3 regions of the Pantoea sp. LS15 genome follow, and region 3 is predicted to be linked to each of the others. Evidence: predicted binding sites of a transcription regulator. Region 3 holds the regulator's gene; each other region holds the start of a gene.
What was found. Region 3 encodes CRP, which controls carbon source genes, mostly activating them, when cyclic AMP is high. Its sites were predicted from a motif close to ATGTGANNNNNNTCACAT; they were not measured.

Region 1 (3,135 bases), on a different contig from region 3:
GTCACTGATCGATTTTCCTGCATTCTTTTAACCGGACAATAAAGACTGGAAACAGATTACCACAGTTCATTTGCGCAAACTGCGACGGAAGCGGCTCTGAACCTGGCTATCCAGCCCGATGCAGTCGCCGTGTAATTCGGCACTGAGTTTCGCCATAAACTGGATCAGAAAATCGGCGTTGTGGTGCGCGAGCTCGCGCCCGACATCCGTTTGCATTGTATCAGGCAAGCGCAACAGCTTGGTCTGAAAATGGTCAAGGGCAAATGCCCGGTCATCAAGTGCTCGTGCATCGGCGAACGGATCGTCAGCATCAAACAGTGCCACTCCCAATGCGCCAGACACGGCAAAGACACGCGCCAGACCGATGGCTCCCAATGCTTCCAGACGGTCTGCATCCTGGACAATTTTGGCCTCAATACTTTGTGGCGTCAGACCGGCGCTGAAACTGTGTGCTTCGATGGCATGTTCCACGGCGGCATAGCATTCGGACGGAAAATCAGGGAAATCGCATTGCAGAATGCTACGTGTCTTACGCGCCGCCAGACGGGATGACTGACTGCGTTCCGGATGGTTTTTCGGCAGGCTAACGATGTCATGAAAATAACATGCGGTCAGCACAACCAGCGAATCAACCGTCTGGTTGTCCATGATTTTTTGCGCGGTAATCCAGACACGACGAAAGTGTGAAATATCATGAGCGGCGTCGTCGGTAGTGTGGTTTTCGTCGAGCCAGCGTTCAAAGCGGTGCTGCCACTGCGTAAGTTCCATTATCACATCCTGTCGTTGAAACGGTAACAATAGCAACTTTCCCCGCTGCTATCACCGGTTGTCCTGACGGGGACGCGTATACCAGGCAATCGCGCCCAGAATCAGACCGACTGTGCCCAGCACCAGAAACCCCAGAATGGCTCCAAGCCACTTCCCGCTGGTCGAGCCTAAATCACCGTCCGCAACGGTATCAGGCAGTGATGGAATTTTACTTACCACCCACGCGTAGCGCGCCATAGCCCAGACAAAGTAACCGCAAAATGCGTAGAATACCCACAGAGCCAGTTTGCCTCCCAGGCCGCGTTCAATTTTTCGTTCCATCATTACCCTTTACTCCACGATAGCAGCGCTACCGTTTTCACCTTCTCACTTAGTTTTGTGACAATCATCACATTTTGTCATTAAACGCGGTTGTGTGGGAAGGTTTCTTACGCTCAGTTTGCGTTAAGTTGATCTCAGGCAAGATTGACGGTTGTATTAATTTTGCTCTGAAAGGGCGAGATATATAATTTCAAGAAATTATAAAACTGAAATAATAATAGCGTGAAATACTTAACAATAATTAACCCCTATACATTCAACTGAATAATTCACAAGAAAAATAAAGCGACATTTAGAAATATTTTGCAATATTTATACGATTTTAATTACATTTATTTTTGAACCAAAATAACAATCGATAGAATAGTATCAGCCATGTAATTACGGAGGGTAATTACATATATTCATATAAATTATCTTTAAAGGGAATATATAATGAAAAGAAAAGTTCTGGCACTTCTTGTACCTGCTTTATTAATGGCTGGCGCAGCAAATGCGGCGGAGATTTATAACAAGAATGGTAATAAACTGGATCTTTACGGAAAAGTAGATGCGCGTCATACCTTTTCTGACAATGCTAAAGAAGATGGTGACGACACCATTATTGAAATCGGTTTCAAAGGTGAGACTCAGATTAACTCACAGTTAATGGGTTATGGCCAGGCATTGTTAAAATCCCAGGCGAGTGATACTGAGGGCTCACAAAAAAGTTACGCGAAGCTTGCATTTGCCGGTCTGAAGTTCGCTGAATACGGTTCATTTGATTATGGTCGTAATTATGGTGTGGTTTACGATGTAGAAGCCTGGACAGATATGCTTCCAGTCTTCGGCGGAGATTCTTACACCTGGACTGATAACTTTATGACTGGTCGAACCAACAGTGTTGCGACTTACCGTAACAATGATTTCTTCGGTCAGGTAGAGGGACTTCACTTCGCGCTTCAGTACCAGGCAGCCAACGAAGGTGAAAATGCCAACGAAGATCAGGAAGGTACCCGTAATGGTCATAAAGACCCGCGCTTCCAGAACGGTGATGGATTTGGCCTTTCCACATCTTATGACTTTTCTGGTGATTTGAGTGGCGTCAGCCTGGCTGCTGCTTATGCCTCCTCTGACCGTACCAATGAGCAGGTAGCCGCTGGTAAGAACAAAGAGGGCAATGGCTGGGCCAACGGTGAGACTGCCGAAGCCTGGACTGTTGGTGCTAAATATGACGCGAATAATGTCTATCTGGCGATGATGTATGCTGAAACCCGTAATATGACACCAATCGGTAATGACGGTATCGCTAATAAGACTCAAAACTTTGAAGCAGTAGCACAATACCAATTTGACTTCGGTCTGCGTCCTTCACTGGCATGGGTTTATTCAAAAGGGAAAGATCTGGACGGTAAAGGATTCAACCATGACCTGGTTAATTACGTTTCTGTTGCCAGCACTTACTACTTTAATAAAAACTTCTCTACCTATGTTGATTATAAAATAAATCTGCTGGATGAAGATGAAGATGAAGATGAAGAACTGTATGATACATACGGCATTTCCACTGATAACGTTGTCGGTATTGGTTTGACTTATCAGTTCTAATTTACAAAAAGACCAAAGGCCGCAATTGCGGCCTTTTTTATTACTGTGCTGAATATATTACGGTGCTTCCTGCAACGCCACACGAATAAATCCATTATTCTGCGCCAGCAGTTCATGCGCTTTCCACGCATCCAGCCCTGTCAGCACCATCAACACCGCTGTTTTACAGTTATGGTTACACCCTTCCAGCGCGGCTTTCGCCTCCGCCCGGGTACATCCGCTGGCTTCCATCACTATTGCGATTTGTCGCTCAGCCCATTTGGTATTGCTTGCCTCCAGATCCACACGCAGGTTGCTGTATACGCGACCGGTACGAACAGCCAGCCCGGTAGCGATCATCGAGAGGATCATTTTCTGCGCAATCCCCGCTTTGGTATTGATATAGCCTGCGACCACATCAGCCCCCAGTTCCGGGGCAATCACCATACTCGCCAGTTGCGCCGCTTCACTTTGCGCGTC
Region 2 (3,135 bases), on a different contig from region 3:
CTTTGGTTGCCAGCGTCAGCGCTTCGGACATCGCAGCAATATTCAGCGCCACAATTACCTGGTTCGCCAACTTGGTCACGTTACCCGCCCCGATGTCACCGGTGTGCACCACAGAGCCAGCCATCGCTTTCATCAGATCGTAGTACTTGTCGAAGATCGCTTTATCGCCGCCGACCATCACCGACAGCGTGCCGTCGATCGCTTTCGGTTCACCACCGCTGACCGGCGCATCCAGCATATCGACGCCTTTCGCTTTCAACGCTTCGCTGATTTCACGGCTTGCGAGGGGAGCAATAGAGCTCATATCAATCAGTACCAGACCTGGCTTCGCACCGTCGATAATGCCATTCTCACCCAGAGCGACCTCTTTTACATGCGGAGAGTTTGGCAGCATGGTGATGATGACATCGCACTGCTCAGCAATGGCTCTGGCTGTGGTGGCCGTTTCAGCACCCGCAGCAATGACCTCAGCCACAGCTTGCGGATTATGGTCTGAAACCATCAGTGAGTAACCCGCTTTGATGAGGTTCTTACTCATTGGTTTACCCATGATCCCCAGGCCAATAAAACCGACTTTCAGCGTCATAATCTGTTTCCTCAATGATGGTTATTTTTTAAAAGCGTCCGCTAATTTCTGCGTGGCTGAGCGGAATACGCCGAGGTCACTGCCAACAGCCACAAAGGTGGCTCCCCATTCCAGATAACGACGAGCGTCAGCTTCAACCGGTGCCAGAATGCCGCACGGTTTGCCATGAGCTTTGGCGCGGGCAAAGATGTGTTGAATGGCATGCTGTACGTCCGGGTGACCCGCATTACCCAGGTGTCCCAACGCCGCAGCCAGGTCACTCGGGCCAACAAAGATGCCGTCGACGCCGTGTGTGGCAGCAATGGCGTCAACGTTATCAACCCCCTGCTGACTCTCAATCTGTACCAGGATGCTGATGTTGTTATTGGACTGCGCGAAGTAGTCCGGCACAGTGCCAAACATATTGGCGCGATGCGAAACGGATACACCGCGGATCCCTTCCGGGGGATAGCGCGTTGCGGCCACGGCCCGCGCCGCCTCTTCTTTCGTTTCCACAAACGGGATCAGGAAGTTGTAGAAGCCGATATCCAGCAGACGTTTGATGATCACCGGTTCGTTGGTTGGCACACGCACCACCGGCGCGCTCTGGCTACCTTTGAGTGCCATCAACTGCGGAATAAACGTATTGATATCGTTCGGCGCATGCTCACCGTCCAGTACCAGCCAGTCGAAACCGGCCAGGCCCAGCACTTCAGTGCTGATGGGATTTGCCAGCGCGGACCAGCAACCAATCTGGATCTGATGCGCCGCGAGGGACGCTTTAAACTTATTTGGGAAAATATCGTTATTCATCGCGTTTACCTTTTTAATTCCGCAGCCTTATTCCGTATATTTATTGCCAGCGTTATATTTATTTTCTGACTTAATTTCGGCGTTATAAAATCGTCATTCAGTATAATCCGCACATCACCGCGACACATTGTTTTAATGCTCAAGTATTGTTGTCCGTTTTGATAATATTTTGAGCATTTGCACGAATCACTGCGCGCTGATGCACAGAATCAGGCATTACGGGTTCTGGGGCGATCGAGATCACATTCTCGTCCCTTATCTCCTGACATGCTTTATTTCTGCCATAAGAAAATTGGCTGCATTTATTATCAGACTCTTGCTGGAGAATACTGAACAATGGCCGATATTGAAATTCGACAAGCGTTGCCGATGGCGTTTTATATAAAAGTACACGACACCGATAATGTGGCGATTATTGTCAACGACAATGGCTTAAAAGCGGGGACCCGTTTCCCGAACGGGCTGGAGTTGATTGAGCATATTCCGCAGGGACATAAAGTCGCGCTTGTGGATATCCCCGCTCACGGTGAAATTGTGCGTTACGGAGAGGTGATTGGTTATGCCATTCGCGCCATTCCGCAGGGTAGCTGGGTTGAAGAGTCGCTGGTCGAGCTGCCAAAAACACCGCCCCTGAACACACTCCCGCTGGCAACCCGTGTGCCTGAACCACTCCCTCCACTGGAAGGCTATACCTTCGACGGTTATCGCAATGCCGACGGTAGTGTCGGCACCAAAAACCTGCTCGGCATTACCACCAGCGTGCACTGTGTGGCAGGCGTGGTGGATTATGTGGTGAAAATTATTGAACGCGACCTGCTGCCGAAATACCCGAACGTGGATGGCGTGGTCGGCCTGAATCACCTTTATGGCTGCGGTGTGGCCATCAATGCACCGGCGGCCGTTGTGCCTGTCCGTACCATTCACAATATCGCCCTGAACCCTAACTTCGGCGGCGAGGTGATGGTCATTGGCCTCGGCTGTGAAAAGCTGCAGCCTGAACGCCTGCTGCAAGGGACCGAGGACGTGAAAGCTATCCCGGTCAGCGATGCCAGTATCGTGCGTTTGCAGGACGAGCACCACGTCGGTTTCAGATCGATGGTCGATGATATTCTTCAGGTGGCAGAACGTCATCTGGATAAGCTGAACAAACGCCAGCGTGAAACCTGCCCGGCCTCTGAGCTGGTGGTAGGAACACAGTGCGGCGGCAGCGATGCGTTTTCCGGCGTGACCGCCAACCCGGCGGTAGGCTACGCGTCCGATCTGTTTGTTCGCTGTGGTGCCACGGTGATGTTCTCCGAAGTGACTGAAGTGCGTGACGCTATCCATCTGCTTACCCCGCGCGCCATCAATGAAGAGGTGGGCAAACGTCTGCTTGAGGAGATGGCCTGGTACGATAATTATCTTGATATGGGCAAAACCGACCGTAGCGCCAACCCCTCTCCGGGGAACAAAAAAGGCGGTCTGGCGAACGTGGTGGAAAAAGCCCTCGGTTCGATTGCCAAATCCGGCCAGAGCGCCATTGTTGAAGTCCTTTCACCGGGTCAGCGTCCAACCCGACGCGGCCTGATTTACGCGGCAACTCCGGCCAGCGATTTTGTGTGCGGTACGCAGCAAGTCGCGTCTGGTATTACAGTGCAGGTCTTTACCACCGGACGCGGCACACCGTACGGCCTGATGGCGGTTCCGGTGATCAAGATGGCAACCCGCACCGAGCTGGCAAACCGCTGGTATGATTTAATGGATATCAACGCAGGTAC
Region 3 (3,135 bases):
GATCTTTCAACCTTTCCAGTCAGGGAGTTGCTATGTCTGCCAGACATCCGGTTATTGCCGTTACGGGGTCGAGTGGTGCGGGAACCACCACCACCAGCCTCGCATTTCGCAAGATTTTTGCCCAACTGAATCTCCGTGCGGCGGAGGTCGAAGGCGACAGCTTTCACCGCTATACGCGCCCGGAGATGGACATGGCCATCCGTAAAGCGCGCGATCTGGGTAAACACATCAGCTACTTTGGCCCGGAAGCCAATGACTTCGGCCTGCTGGAGCAAACCTTCGTCGAATATGGCAAGAGCGGCACAGGGCAATCACGCAAGTATCTGCATACTTACGATGAAGCCGTGCCATGGAACCAGGTACCGGGCACCTTTACCCCGTGGCAACCCCTGCCGGAACCCACCGACGTGCTGTTTTACGAAGGACTGCATGGCGGCGTGGTAACCCCCCATCACGACGTGGCGCGCCATGTGGATCTGCTGGTTGGCGTGGTACCGATCGTTAACCTGGAGTGGATCCAGAAGCTGACACGAGACATGAGCGAGCGCGGCCATTCGCGAGAAGCGGTGATGGACTCAGTGGTGCGCTCCATGGACGATTACATTAATTTCCTGACGCCGCAGTTCTCCCGTACCCATATTAACTTCCAGCGTGTACCGACAGTTGACACCTCTAACCCATTCGCGGCAAAAAGCATCCCGTCGCTGGATGAGAGTTTTGTGGTGATCCATTTCCGCAACCTCGAAGGCATTGATTACCCGTGGTTACTGGCGATGTTGCAGGGCTCGTTCATTTCCCACATGAATACCCTGGTGGTGCCGGGCGGGAAAATGGGGCTGGCGATGGAACTCATCATGACGCCGCTGGTGAAGCGGTTGATGGAAGGGAAGCAGATCGCGTGATCATATTCCCTCTCCCAACGGGAGAGGGTTAGGGTGAGGGCATCTACACGCACGATGCCCCACCAATCACGCCTCGATCACTTCATACGAATGGGTGATTTTTACCGCTTTCTCCAGCATTAACGCCACAGAGCAGTACTTCTCGGCAGACAGGTCCACCGCACGCGAAACTGCCGCGTCTTTCAGTTCCTTACCGGTGACCACAAAGTGCAGGTTAATATGGGTGAACAGGCGTGGCGCCTCTTCACGGCGTTCCGACGTGAGTTTAACTTCGCAATCCGTCACATCCTGACGACCTTTCTGCAGAATCGACACCACATCAATTGCGCTGCATCCACCAGCAGCCATCAATACCATCTCCATCGGGCTTGGCGCTTTATCGCCGGAGTTACCATCCATCAAAACCTGGTGTCCTGAAGCGGACTCGCCCAGGAATGTTAACCCTTCAACCCATTTCACGCGCGCTTGCATATTCATTAACTCCAACGTTGCATTTTTGGTGACAGATTACGTGTGCGTTACATTTCTCGCAATGGAAGGCGACCTGCATCATGCTGAAGCGAGACACCAGGAGACACGCGGCGAAAGCTATGCTAAAACACTCAGGATGCTACAGTAATACATTGACGTTACACATGTATGCAGAGGACATCAAACTTTACTGGCTGCGAAACGTTACGATAGCCGACTTCCCAGGGTATGGGTAAGAATTCGATTGCAACCCCAGAGTCCGGATGCATCTGATGACTCTGGTGACAGCTTATAACAGAGGATAACAGCGCATGGTGCTTGGCAAACCGCAAACAGACCCGACTCTCGAATGGTTCTTGTCTCATTGCCACATTCATAAGTACCCATCGAAGAGCACGCTGATTCACCAGGGTGAAAAAGCGGAAACGTTGTATTACATCGTAAAAGGCTCGGTGGCAGTGCTGATCAAAGATGAAGAAGGGAAAGAGATGATCCTTTCTTATCTGAACCAAGGCGATTTCATCGGTGAACTGGGCCTGTTTGAAGAAGGCCAGGAACGTAGCGCCTGGGTTCGCGCAAAGACAGCATGTGAAGTGGCTGAAATTTCTTACAAGAAATTCCGTCAGTTGATTCAGGTTAACCCTGATATCCTGATGCGTCTTTCTTCCCAGATGGCTCGCCGTCTGCAGGTAACATCCGAGAAAGTGGGTAACCTCGCCTTCCTGGACGTTACCGGCCGTATCGCACAGACTCTGCTGAACCTGGCAAAACAACCTGATGCGATGACCCACCCTGATGGCATGCAGATTAAAATTACCCGTCAGGAGATCGGCCAGATCGTCGGCTGCTCCCGTGAAACAGTGGGCCGTATTCTGAAAATGCTGGAAGATCAGAACCTGATCTCCGCCCATGGTAAAACCATCGTGGTCTACGGAACGCGTTAATTCCACTCAGACGGCGTGCCATCGCAAGGTGTCACGCCGTTTTTGTCTTTCTTCCCCATGTGGCGCAGGCTGATTTATCACCCGGAAGTTAACTACGCACTGCGACAAACGCTGGTGTTGTGTCTTCCTGTGGCCGTGGGCCTTATCCTTGGACATCTTCAGCAAGGTCTGCTGTTTTCTCTTGTGCCCGCCTGCTGCAACATTGCCGGCCTGGACACACCGCATAAGCGCTTTTTTAAACGTCTGATTATTGGCGGCTCGCTGTTTGCTGGCTGTAGCCTCGCCGTGCAGCTTTTACTGGCCCGCGATATTCCGCTGCCGTTGATCCTGACCGTGCTGGCGATGACGCTCGGCGTCACTGCCGAAATCAGCGCCCTTCATGCGCGCCTGCTTCCCGCCTCACTGATTGCGGCCATCTTCACGCTGAGCCTTGCGGGGAACATGCCGGTGTGGGAGCCGCTCCTGATCTACGCCCTGGGTACGCTGTGGTATGGGCTGTTTAACTGGTTCTGGTTCTGGCTGTGGCGGGAACAGCCCCTGCGTGAATCATTGAGCCTGCTCTATGTGCAGCTTGCTGATTACTGCGAGGCCAAATACACCCTGCTTACCCAGCACACCGATCCGGAAAAATCGTTGCCGCCGCTGCTGACACGCCAGCAAAAGGTGGTGGATCTGATCAGCCAGTGCTATCAGCAACTGCATATGCTCGCCGCCAACAAGAATCACGAATACAAACGGCTGCTGCGTATCTTCCAGGTGGGGCTGGATCTGCAAGAGCATATTTCCGTGAGCCTGCACCATCCTCAGGAAGTGCAAAA

Region 1: a site for CRP is predicted at 1,145-1,162, ahead of drpB (cell division protein DrpB). Genes of this name have one in related genera too.
Region 2: a site for CRP is predicted at 1,607-1,624, ahead of garD (galactarate dehydratase). Genes of this name have one in related genera too.

The regions. Positions count from the first base shown of each region.
Region 1 covers NZ_JAAVXA010000015.1:83,452-86,586, forward strand. Annotated here, with positions in the region: gene HED65_RS18940 (DNA cytosine methyltransferase) at 1-5, opposite strand, end outside; gene HED65_RS18945 (phosphohydrolase) at 67-768, opposite strand; gene drpB (cell division protein DrpB) at 820-1,089, opposite strand; gene HED65_RS18955 (porin) at 1,525-2,676, shown strand; gene HED65_RS18960 (N-acetylmuramic acid 6-phosphate etherase) at 2,734-3,135, opposite strand, start outside.
Region 2 covers NZ_JAAVXA010000007.1:97,866-101,000, forward strand. Annotated here, with positions in the region: gene garR (2-hydroxy-3-oxopropionate reductase) at 1-586, opposite strand, end outside; gene garL (2-dehydro-3-deoxyglucarate aldolase) at 608-1,378, opposite strand; gene garD (galactarate dehydratase) at 1,715-3,135, shown strand, end outside.
Region 3 covers NZ_JAAVXA010000011.1:132,788-135,922, reverse strand. Annotated here, with positions in the region: gene HED65_RS16420 (YheU family protein) at 1-2, shown strand, start outside; gene HED65_RS16415 (phosphoribulokinase) at 33-902, shown strand; gene HED65_RS16410 (OsmC family protein) at 969-1,373, opposite strand; gene crp (cAMP-activated global transcriptional regulator CRP) at 1,685-2,317, shown strand; gene HED65_RS16400 (YccS/YhfK family putative transporter) at 2,375-3,135, shown strand, end outside.